DNA from 2 places in the Sphingopyxis sp. BSN-002 genome. Region 1 is predicted to be linked to the other one. Evidence: riboswitches for the same ligand, from Rfam matches in the RefSeq annotation. Region 1 holds a riboswitch; the other holds the start of a gene.
The links. Region 1 has a riboswitch for cobalamin ahead of L7H23_RS03770 (TonB-dependent receptor). Riboswitches for the same ligand answer to the same signal wherever they lie in the genome.

Region 1 (5,474 bases):
ATCGGCGCCGAAATGCGCCGCGAAGAACTGGAATGTCCCGACGCGGATATGGCTGCTCGCGATGCGCGTCAGCACCGCCCCCGGATGCGCCTGCTCACGCTGGACCCGGTCGCCGGTCGCGACGGCGGCGAGTGAACGCGTTGTCGGGACGCCGAGCGCAGCCATCGCCTCCGACATCAGATATTCGCGCAGCACCGGTCCGATCGCCGCCCGGCCGTCGCCGTTGCGCGAGAAGGGCGTCGGGCCCGAACCCTTGAGCTGGATGTCGAAACGCTCTCCATCCGGCGTGACGACCTCGCCGAGCAGAAGTGCCCGGCCGTCGCCGAGCTGGGGCGAGAAATGACCGAACTGATGCCCGGCATAGGCGAGCGCGAGCGGGTTGGCCCCGCCGGGCAACTCCTCGCCCGAAAATATCCGTGCGAGTTGTTCGTCGGTTGCGCCGTCGAGGTCGATCCCGAGCCGCTGCGCAAGCTCGCGATTGAATATGAGCAGCTTCGGCGCCGACGGCTTTGCTGCCTCGGCGGGGGCATAGAAGCCCTCCATGCTGTCGTGAAAGCTGTTGTCGAACGCGAAATCCATGGCGCCCTATGTCGAGCGTTCGCGCCCTTTATGCAAGTGGCCGGGCCGCCTCAGCGCCCCGGCCCCCTTCATTCAGCCGTCGATATCGAGCCCGAGCGCCAGGCGGCCGCTCAGTTCCTTCTGCGCCGGCTCCTGCAGCGGGTGGAAGCGTGCGCCCTGCACATCGCGGAACGCGCGTTCGATCGGCGAGCCCTTGTAGAAGGCGCTGCCGCCCGCCAGTTCGATCGCCAGCTCGGCGGTGCGGATCGCGGCGCGGCCCGCAATCGTCCGCCCGGTCATCACCCGGCTCGTCGTCTCGGGGTCCGGCGATGCCACCTCGGCGGTCGCGATCATTGATGCGACCGCTGTCTCGGCAGTCCAGAAGCTGTTCTGCATCTCGCCGGCGAGCGCAATCAGCGCCGGGTTTGCCGGCTTGCGCTTCGCCGCTTCGAACGCCGCATCGCGCGCGCCCTCGGCAACGCCCAGATAGGCCGAATAGATCAGCGGAAAGGCGATCATGCTGATGATGTGGAACAGCGGATGCCATTTGCCCTGCGGACGCCGGCCCGACACCGCGGCGTCGGCCAGGAACACATCCTTCAGCTCGACGTCGTGCGATCCGGTGCCGCGCATCCCCATCGTGTCCCACGTATCGAGGATCGTGACGCCCTCGGCGCTGAACGGGACGCCGAAGTGGAGCACGCTCGGTCCCGCCTCGGGATCTTCATAGACCGCGCTGGTCATCAGGATGTTGCCCGCCTGACAGCCGCTCGAGAAGACCTTCCGCGCGTTGATCAGGAAGCCGCCTTCGACCTTGGTCGCGCTGCCCGAGCCTTGCAGCCAGTCCGATCCGCCGCTCGACACGAGCACCAGATTCTCGGCCGCCACCCGGCGCAGCAGCCCGTCGGTCGGCGCCTGCATATGCTGCCAGCGCCACGCCGCGACCGCGACCTGATGACAATGCATCGAGAAGGCGAGCGCGGTGGAGCCGCACGCCGCGCCAAGGCGGCGGACGACGCCGCACAGCGTCGCATAGTCGAGTCCGTCGCCGCCAAGCTCGACCGGCACCGCGGCGCCGATCAGCCCGGCTTCGCGGAGCAGATCGTAATTTTCGGCAACGAAACTGCCGTCGCGGTCGTGCGCCGCGGCGGACGCACCGATCTTCGCAGCGATCTTGTCGGCGAGTTCGAGCCAATATTGGGGGGTCTTCGTTTCAGTCGTGGCAAGCATGTTCATCTCCATTGGTATCCCTTGCTGACGACGGCCTCTGAAGATTGATGCTCCAACACGATAGTTCAGGAACTGAATCGCCCCCGATACAGAAACTGAACTCGCCTCTTCGGCGACTCATAAGGTATAGCGTCCGCCGAGGAGCTTATCATGGCGAATACCAGCTATGGCCAATTCTGTCCGGTCGCGATGGCGGCCGAGGTGCTGTGCACGCGCTGGACGATCGTGCTCGTCCGCGAGCTCGCTGCAGGATCGACCCGTTTCAATGACTTGCGGCGTGGTGTCCCCCGCATGTCCCCCGCCCTGCTGTCGCAGCGGCTGAAGGATCTGGAAGCTGCCGGCATCGTCTATCGCGCCCCGGTGCCGAGAGAATCGGGCGTCTTCGATTATCGCCTGACCCGCGCCGGACAGGAGCTCGCCCCCGTCGTCGAGGCGTTCGGAGTCTGGGGCAAGCGCTGGATCGACGGCGACCTGTCGCTCGAAAAACTCGATGTGCAATTGCTGATGTGGGACATGCGCCGCGGCCTCGTGCTCGACCCGATGCCCGACCGCAAGACGATCGTACAGTTCCGCTACACCGACGTCCCCGCCGACCGCCGTTCATGGTGGCTCGTCGTCGAACCCGGCGACGAGACCCAGCTCTGCTCGGTCGACCCCGGTTTCGACGTCGATCTCTATGCCGCAACCGACCTTCGCACGATGACCGCGATCTGGATGGGCTACGACCGCGTGACCGATGCGGTCGGCGAACGCCGACTGATTCTCACGGGCGACGATGACCTCACCGACAGCATCGAATCCTGGCTGGGTCTCAGCCCTTTCGCCAAGACCGCGCCGGTCAAGACAGTCGAAGAGGCGCTCTGACGCTGCGGCATTTGTCCATTGCGGCGCACAAAAAGCTCTGCTAGCCGCCCGCCTCGTGACCTCGGGTTGCCCGGAGACGGGCATGAAAAGGGAAGATCCGGTGCAAATCCGGCGCTGCCCCCGCAACTGTAACCGGCGAGGTGGATGCACTCCGTGCCACTTGGGCGACTGCCTTGGGAAGGCCCGCATTCACTGCTGACCCGGCAGCCAGGAGACCTGCCAGAGCGTCGCCGTTATCTGCGCGCGGGCGGGGTGCACCGGGAGCAGGCGGGGATTCTCGCGTGACGGCAAAGGCCGTTACGTTTGGAGAATCCGCATGAAGACCCGTATTTTGACATCCACCCTGTCGCTCATCGCCGTCGCGGCGGCGACACCCGCTTTCGCACAGGAAAGCGTGACCGGCAGCGAAGACAGCACAATCACCGTCATCGGTGCGCCGCTGGCTGCCGATGAAAGCAACGCCTCGGTCTCGGTGATCGATGGCACCGACATCCGCCGCGCCCAGAATGGTTCGGTCAGTGACCAGCTCGTCCGCCTGCCCGGCGTCAGCTTCAACCAGAATGGCACCCTCGGCGGTGTGACCAACATCCGCATCCGCGGGGCCGAAGCCGAGCAGACGCTCGTCCTGATCGACGGCGTCCGCGTCGGCGACCCCTCGTCGCCCGGCGGCGGCTTCGATTTCGCCAATCTGATGCTCGGCAACATCGACCGCGTCGAGGTGCTGCGCGGCGCGAACAGCCTGCCGTGGGGCAGCCACGCGATCGGCGGTGTGGTCGCAGTGACGACCACCAATGCAGGCGCAGCCGAAGCGGGCGCGACAAGCGGCCAGATCGGCGCCGAATATGGCGCGCGCGACACGGTGCGCGCGAACGGTCAACTCCGCACCTCGCTCGGTGCCTCGCAATTCGGCATCGGTGGCGGCTACACCCGCACCGACGGGATCAGCAGCGCGGCCGTCGGCACCGAGCGTGACGGCTATCGCCAATATTCGCTGAACCTCACCAACCGCACCGAGATCGGCAACACGCTCGTCTTCCGCGCCTTCGGCCTCTATGCCGACAGCCGCGTCGACCTCGACGGCTTCAGCTTTTCGCCGCCCTATGGTCTGATCGACACCAACGAGTTCCAGAAGACGCGCGAACATTATGCCGCGGCAACGATCGAGCATCGTCCCGGCGGCAACGACAGCACGACCGGCTTCTCGCACAAGCTCCAGTTCGGTTTCGCCGACGTCAATCGTGACAACTACAATCCCGATTTCGGCACCGCACCCAGCTTCACCGCGCGCGGCCGCAACGAACGGCTGAGCTACAGCATCGACTGGGCCGCCATCGCGCAGCTTCGCGTCCTCGCGGGCGCCGAGCGCGAATGGACGCACGCCTTCACCGACGACGGCTTCGCGGCGGACAATGGCAAGACCGCGACGACGTCCTTCTGGGGCATGCTCGTCGGCAAGCCGACCGAGACGCTGTCGCTCACCGCGGGCATCCGCCACGACGATCACCGCGATTTCGGCGGCGCCACAACGCTGGCGTTCGACGCAGGGCAGAAGATCGGAGATCTCGTCACGATCCGCGCCAGCTATCGCGAAGGCTTCAAGGCCCCGACCCTGTTCCAGCTCTCCGACAGCGCGGGCGCCTATGGCAATCCCGACCTCGCGCCCGAACGCGCGCGTTCGTACGAGATCGGCCTCCGCTTCGGCGACGGGCAGCAATGGTTCCTCGACGTCGCGGCTTTCCGCCGTAACAGCCGCAATCTCATCGATTTCGTCACCTGCCCGACGACCCCGAACCCGCTGCCCGCGATCTGCGCCACCGGCAACCGCCCGTTCGGAACCTATGACAATATCCTCCGCGCCCGCGGCGAAGGGTTCGAGGTCGAAGGCGGCGCGAAGATCGGCGAACAGCTCGAGCTGAACGCCAACTATACGCTGCTGTCGGTCAAGGATCGCACCCCGGGTGGCTTCTATGAAGGCAACCGCCTCGCGCGGCGTCCGAGGCACCTCGCCAACGCCGAACTCGCGTGGACGCCGGGCGGCGCGCTCGATGGTGCCGACCTGTCGGTCGCGGTACGCTATGCAGGCAAAAGCTTCGACGACCGCTTCAACTCGGTCGAGCTCGACGACTATGTCCTCGTCGACCTGCGCGCGAGCTATCCGGTCTATGCCGGGATCGAGCTGTTCGGCCGCGTCGAGAATCTGTTCGACGAGGATTATCAGACCGCCGCCGGCTACGGCACCGCGGGCCGCTCGGCCTATGTCGGGGTCCGCTGGGGCTTCTGATGCGGGGGGCAGCGGCTCTCGCTCTGCTGGTGGCCCTTACGGGGTGCCAGCAGCGTGCGCCGCTGCCCGCATTGCACGGGGTCGCGAGCGTCGATTTCTGCGCCGACCAGATGACGCTCGGCCTGCTGCCGCGCGATCGCATCCGCGCGGTGTCGTTTGAAACCGACAGCGACGCGAGCTTCTCGAAGCCGCTTGCGGGGGGCCTTCCGCGCCTCCGCCCGCAGCTCGAGGATATCGTCGCGCTGCGGCCTGCGGTCGTGGTGCGCTCCTATGGCGGCGGGGCCAAGCTCGATCGCCAGCTTGAAGCGATCGGTATCCGCGTGGTCCAGCTCGGCTTTCCCATGACGCTCGACGACGTCCGTACTGACGTGCTGCGCGTCGGCGGGGAACTCGGCGCCGGAAAGCAGGCACAGCAGCGTATCGCAGCCTTCGACGCCGAACTTGCTGCTGCGAGGCGTCAGCCCGCGCACGGCGGAACGGCGCTCTATGTGACGCCGGGCGACGTTACGACGGGCCCCGGCAGCCTGGTGGCCGAGGTCAT
Region 2 (5,474 bases), 180 kb from region 1:
CCGACAAGCCGATCATCCTCAACCTGCCCGCGACGGTCGAGGCCTCGACGGCGAACATCTACGCCGACCAGATCGAATATTTCTGCAAGAACTTGCCCAATCGCGACCGCGCGATCATCAGCTTGCACACGCACAACGACCGCGGCACCGGCGTCGCGGCGGCCGAACTCGGCCTGCTCGCGGGCGCCGACCGCGTCGAGGGCTGCCTATTCGGCAATGGCGAGCGCACCGGCAACACCTGCCTCGTCACCATCGCGCTCAACATGTACACGCAGGGCGTCGACCCAGAGCTCGACTTCTCGAACATCGACGAGGTCATCCAGACGGTCGAATATTGCAACAACCTGCCCGTCCACCCGCGCCACCCCTATGGCGGCGAGCTCGTCTACACCGCCTTTTCGGGCAGCCATCAGGACGCGATCAAGAAAGGCTTCGCCGCGCGCGAACGCCAGAATGACGAGCGCTGGGAAGTCCCCTATCTGCCCATCGACCCCGCCGACCTCGGCCGCAGCTATGAAGCGGTAATCCGCGTCAACAGCCAATCGGGCAAGGGCGGCGTCGCATGGGTGCTCGAACAGGACAAGGGCCTGAAACTGCCCAAAAAGATGCAGGCAAGCTTCAGCCATGTCGTGCAGGCGCTGGCCGACCAGACGAGCCGCGAACTCGGCGCCGAGGATATCTGGCACGCGTTCGAGGGCCAGTATCTGACCACCGAAGCCAAACGCTTCCAGCTCGTCGACTGGTCGGAGACGCATTCGGGCGCCGACCGCATCTTCGCCGGCAAGCTCACCATCGACGGCATGCAGCGCAGCGTCAGCGGCCGCGGCAACGGCCTGATGTCGAGCGTCATCGCGGCCTTGAGCGAAAGCGGCGGCCCGGTGATGGACATCGTCGACTATAGCGAGCACGCGATCGGCCAGGGCAGCAATGTGCAGGCCGCGGCTTATGTCGAGTGCCGCACCGCGGACGGCAAAAGCCTGTTCGGATGCGGGCTCGATACCGACGTCGCGACAGCCAGCGTGCGGGCGATTTTGTCGGCAGCGAATGGGGCTTAAAGGCTGGGCCTTCGACCAATCGCGCAGCGATTGGTCGAAGGAACGTTAGCCCCGCACGATCCCCGGAACTAACCGGCACATATCCCCGCCCCCGGCAGCCACCACTGGACGCCGCGGCTCCAGCGCGAGTTTCTGGAGGCTTTCGCTACCAACGGGTCGGTGAAGATTTCGGCGGCGAAGGTTTGCATGTCGCCCGCCGCCGTCTATCAGCCGGACAGCGGCCCGAGGGCGCGGCGCTCCGGATCGGCTGCGCCGCGGCGCTGCTGATCGCGCGCCCGGCGACGGCTTACTACCCGCAAAACCACGGCCGGATGGCACCCGATCGGCGTCAACCTTGACTTTTCAAGGAAAACCGCCCATATCCGGGAAGCTAACGTCGCATGCGACGGAATTTGACGGCCCCTTGGGGCAGACTCTTCCCTTCACACGCTACCAGCTCCGCCGGTGCTTTTGCCGGTGGATTCCCTGTTTTCGTGAAAGGAAACACCCCATGCCGATCGGCACCGTAAAATTCTTCAACCAGGACAAGGGCTATGGCTTCATCGAGAATGAAGACGGCTCGGGCGACAGCTTCGTCCACATCACCGCGGTCCAGGCCGCGGGCATGGACACGCTCAACAAGGAGCAGCGCGTCTCCTACGAACTCGAAACCGGCAAGAACGGCAAGACTTCGGCAGTCAACCTCCAGTCGGCCTGATCTTGGCCAAGGAGGAACTGATGACCTTCGAGGGGCAGATCGACGAGATCCTGCCTGACGGTCGCTTCGGCGTCGTGCTCGAAAACGGTCATCGGGTCATCGTCTATACGGCGGGCCGGATGCGGCGTTTCCGCATCCGGTCGGTCGTCGGCGACGCTGTGCGCGTCGAGATGACGCCCTATGACCTCAGCAAGGGCCGCCTCGTCTACCGCGAACGCGGGGGCGGGCCGGTTCCGCCGAGCCAGCGCAAACGGCGCGGGCTCTGAACGAAGAGAGCCAGCGCAAACGGCGCCGGCTCCGAACTGCAGGGATCGGCGCATCCGGCGCCGGTCTCCAACAACAAAACACGTAAAATCAAAGATAAAGATGATGACTATGTATACGAATATGAACTCGATTTTTCCCGCTCTGCCCGCGCTGTCGCTGGCCGGCAAGGCCCAGACGGCCAGTCCGTCGCGCCGCCGCCGCCCGACGCTGTCGCGCCGCGAGCTCCGGCGTATCATCGCCGATATGGTCGACTGATCGACCGTAAGCGCCAAGGAAGCAGCCATGTCGGCCACTACCGATTTCTATATCGCACAGGCGGACAAGTGCCGGACCGAGGCCGACGCCTCGCCGCTGACGCAGGTCCGCGACCGCAATCTGCGCGCCGCGGCGGCGTGGCAGGCGATGGCCGACAAGCTGCTCCACAGCGAAAAACTGCGCGCCGACAAGGAACGGCTTGCCGCGATCGCGGCCACCCCCGACGCGGGCTGATCGCCCCGACCATGATATAAAGAATTCTTTATATCATGGTTGACACGGCCGCCGCGCCGCCTATGCTGAAGACTGTCGAGGTTCTTCGCGCCGTTCGTACGGCACGAAGCTAAGACGGGAAGCCGGTGCGAAACCGGCGCTGCCCCCGCAACTGTAAGCGGCGAGCGGCGGTCACCATGTGTCACTGGTTCGGCAAGGAACCGGGAAGGCCCGACCGCAGCACTGACCCGCGAGCCAGGAGACCTGCCTCGTCAGATACGTCCTCCGGCGGGGTGTCCGGGCTGGCCGATGCATGGCTGCGCCCCGTCTTGCCTTTTGGGGTGCGGATCACCGTGCCGTCGCGTCCGTCCGCCGCCCTTGCCCAACGCAAGGTGCTGAAAACATGACCGTCGCCGTCGCCACCCTCGGCTTCCCCCGCATCGGCCTTCGCCGCGAACTCAAGCATGCGCTCGAAAGCTACTGGTCGGGCAAATCGACCCTCGCCGACCTGCAAAGCGCCGCCGCCGGCCTCCGTGCGCTGAACTGGAACCGCCAGAAAGCGCTCGGCGCCGACATCCTGCCGTCGAACGACTTCTCGCTCTACGACCATGTCCTCGACACCAGCGCGCTGATCGGCGCCGTCCCGCCGCGCTACGACTGGGCGGGCGAGAGCGTCGACCCCGACCTCTATTTCGCCATGGCCCGCGGCGCGCAGCAGCCCGCCGCCTGCGGGCACGCCCATGGCGGCGACACGACGGCGATGGAAATGACCAAATGGTTCGACACCAACTATCATTTCCTCGTCCCCGAACTCGTGGCCGGCCAGAGTTTCCGCATCGCCTCGACCAAGATCTTCGACGAATATGAAGAGGCCAAGGCACTGGGTTATCAGACGCGCCCCGCCCTCCTCGGTCCCGTCAGCTATCTGATGCTGGCAAAGGGCAAGGCGGTCGAGCCGCTCGCCCTGCTGCCCCGGCTCCTCGAGGTCTACGCCGAAATCCTGTCGCGTCTCGCGGCGCTGGGCGCCGACTGGGTACAGATCGACGAACCCTGCCTTGTCCTCGACCTGACCGATGCGCAGCGCATCGCCTTCGAACGCGCCTATTCCGCGCTCGCCACCCGCGGGCCGAAGCTGATGCTCACCACATACTTCGGCGGCCTCGGCGACAATCTCGACCTCGTCGCAGAGCTTCCGGTACACGGCCTTCACCTCGACCTCGTCCGCGCCCCCGACCAGCTCGAGCCCGCGCTCGCGAAGCTCCAGCCGCATGTCCTGCTCTCATTGGGCGTGATCGACGGCCGCAACATTTGGCGCGCCAACCTCCCCGACCTCTACTGGCGCCTCAAGGCGCTCGCGGCCCAGCGCGACCTCATCCTCGCGCCGTGCTGCTCGCTCCTCCACGTCCCCGTCGACCTCGCGCTCGAAACGTCGCTCGACCCCGAAATCGCCCAGTGGCTCGCCTTCGCCGTGCAAAAGGTCGAGGAACTCGCCGCACTCGCCAAGGCGCTCAACGAAGGCGAGGACGCGAGCTTCGCTGCCTTCTCCGCCTCGCGCATCGCCGCGGTCGCGCGCCAGACCTCGCCGAAGATCCACGACCCGGCGGTCACCCAGCGCCTCGCCGCCCTCGACGCTGGCGCCACGAACCGCGCATCCCCCTTCGCCGCCCGCCGCGAAGCGCAGCAAGCGCGCCTGAACCTCCCCGCCTACCCCACCACCACCATCGGCAGCTTCCCGCAGACCCCCGAAGTCCGCAAGGCCCGCGCCGCACACCTCAAGGGCGAGATCGACGACGCGGCCTATGCGCAATATCTCCGCGTCGAAACGCGCGCCGCGGTCAAATGGCAGGAGGAGATCGGCCTCGACGTCCTCGTCCACGGCGAGTTCGAGCGCAACGACATGGTGCAATATTTCGGCGAACAGCTCGCCGGCTTCGCCTTCACCCGCGCCGGCTGGGTGCAAAGCTATGGCTCGCGCTGCGTCCGCCCGCCGATCCTCTACGGCGACGTCTCGCGCCCCGAGGCCATGACGGTCGACTGGTGGCGCTATGCGCAGGACCAGACCGACAAGCCGATGAAGGGCATGCTCACCGGCCCGGTGACCATCCTCAACTGGTCCTTCGTCCGCGACGACCAGCCGCGTGCGGAAAGCTGCCGCCAGATCGCGCTTGCGATCCGCGACGAGGTGCAGGACTTGGAGGCCGCCGGCGCCGCGATCATCCAGATCGACGAAGCGGCTTTGCGCGAAGGCCTGCCGCTCCGCCGCAGCGAATGGCAGGCCTATCTCGACTGGGCGGTCGAAAGCTTCCGCATCGCCGCCAGCGGCGTCCGCGACGACACCCAGATCCACACCCATATGTGCTATTCGGAGTTCAACGACATCATCCGCGCGATCGGCGCGATGGACGCCGACGTCATCTCGATCGAGACCGCACGGTCGCAGATGGAGCTGCTCGACGCCTTCGCCTCCTACGCCTATCCCAACGAGGTCGGCCCCGGCGTCTATGACATCCACTCGCCGCGCATCCCCGCGGAGCGCGAGATGACCGACCTGCTGACGCTGGCCGCAAAGCATGTCCCCGCAGCGCAGATCTGGGTGAACCCCGATTGCGGGCTCAAGACGCGCAAGTGGGACGAGGTGCGCCCCGCGCTGATCGCGATGGTCGCCGCGGCGAAATCGATGCGCGCCCGCGCGCTCGTGAAGGAGGCCTATCTTGCCAAATGATGCCGCGCACAACGCGATGCCGACGGGCCAGCCCGCCGTCCGCGTCACCGCCATGCCCGCCAACGCCAATGTCTATGGCGATATTTTCGGCGGCTGGCTGATGGCGCAGATGGACCTTGCCGCCTCGTCGGTCGCGTCGCTCCACGCGCGCGGCCGCGCGGTGACGATCTCGGTGGAGGGCATGTCCTTCCACCGCCCCGTCTTCGTCGGTGACGAGGTCTCGGTCTTCGGCCGCCTCGTAAAGGTCGGGCGCACCTCGATGCAC

Region 2: another riboswitch for cobalamin. It lies ahead of metE (5-methyltetrahydropteroyltriglutamate--homocysteine S-methyltransferase); the one in region 1 lies ahead of L7H23_RS03770 (TonB-dependent receptor).

The regions. Positions count from the first base shown of each region.
Region 1 is NZ_CP091804.1:750,410-755,883, forward strand. It holds gene L7H23_RS03755 (protein adenylyltransferase SelO) at 1-579, opposite strand, end outside; gene L7H23_RS03760 (acyl-CoA dehydrogenase family protein) at 652-1,788, opposite strand; gene L7H23_RS03765 (helix-turn-helix domain-containing protein) at 1,939-2,652, shown strand; cobalamin riboswitch at 2,699-2,891, shown strand; gene L7H23_RS03770 (TonB-dependent receptor) at 2,969-4,933, shown strand; gene L7H23_RS03775 (ABC transporter substrate-binding protein) at 4,933-5,474, shown strand, end outside.
Region 2 is NZ_CP091804.1:931,462-936,935, forward strand. It holds gene leuA (2-isopropylmalate synthase) at 1-1,055, shown strand, start outside; gene L7H23_RS04660 (cold-shock protein) at 1,546-1,752, shown strand; gene infA (translation initiation factor IF-1) at 1,755-2,018, shown strand; gene L7H23_RS18505 (hypothetical protein) at 2,140-2,274, shown strand; gene L7H23_RS04670 (hypothetical protein) at 2,302-2,508, shown strand; cobalamin riboswitch at 2,570-2,774, shown strand; gene metE (5-methyltetrahydropteroyltriglutamate--homocysteine S-methyltransferase) at 2,891-5,209, shown strand; gene L7H23_RS04680 (acyl-CoA thioesterase) at 5,226-5,474, shown strand, end outside.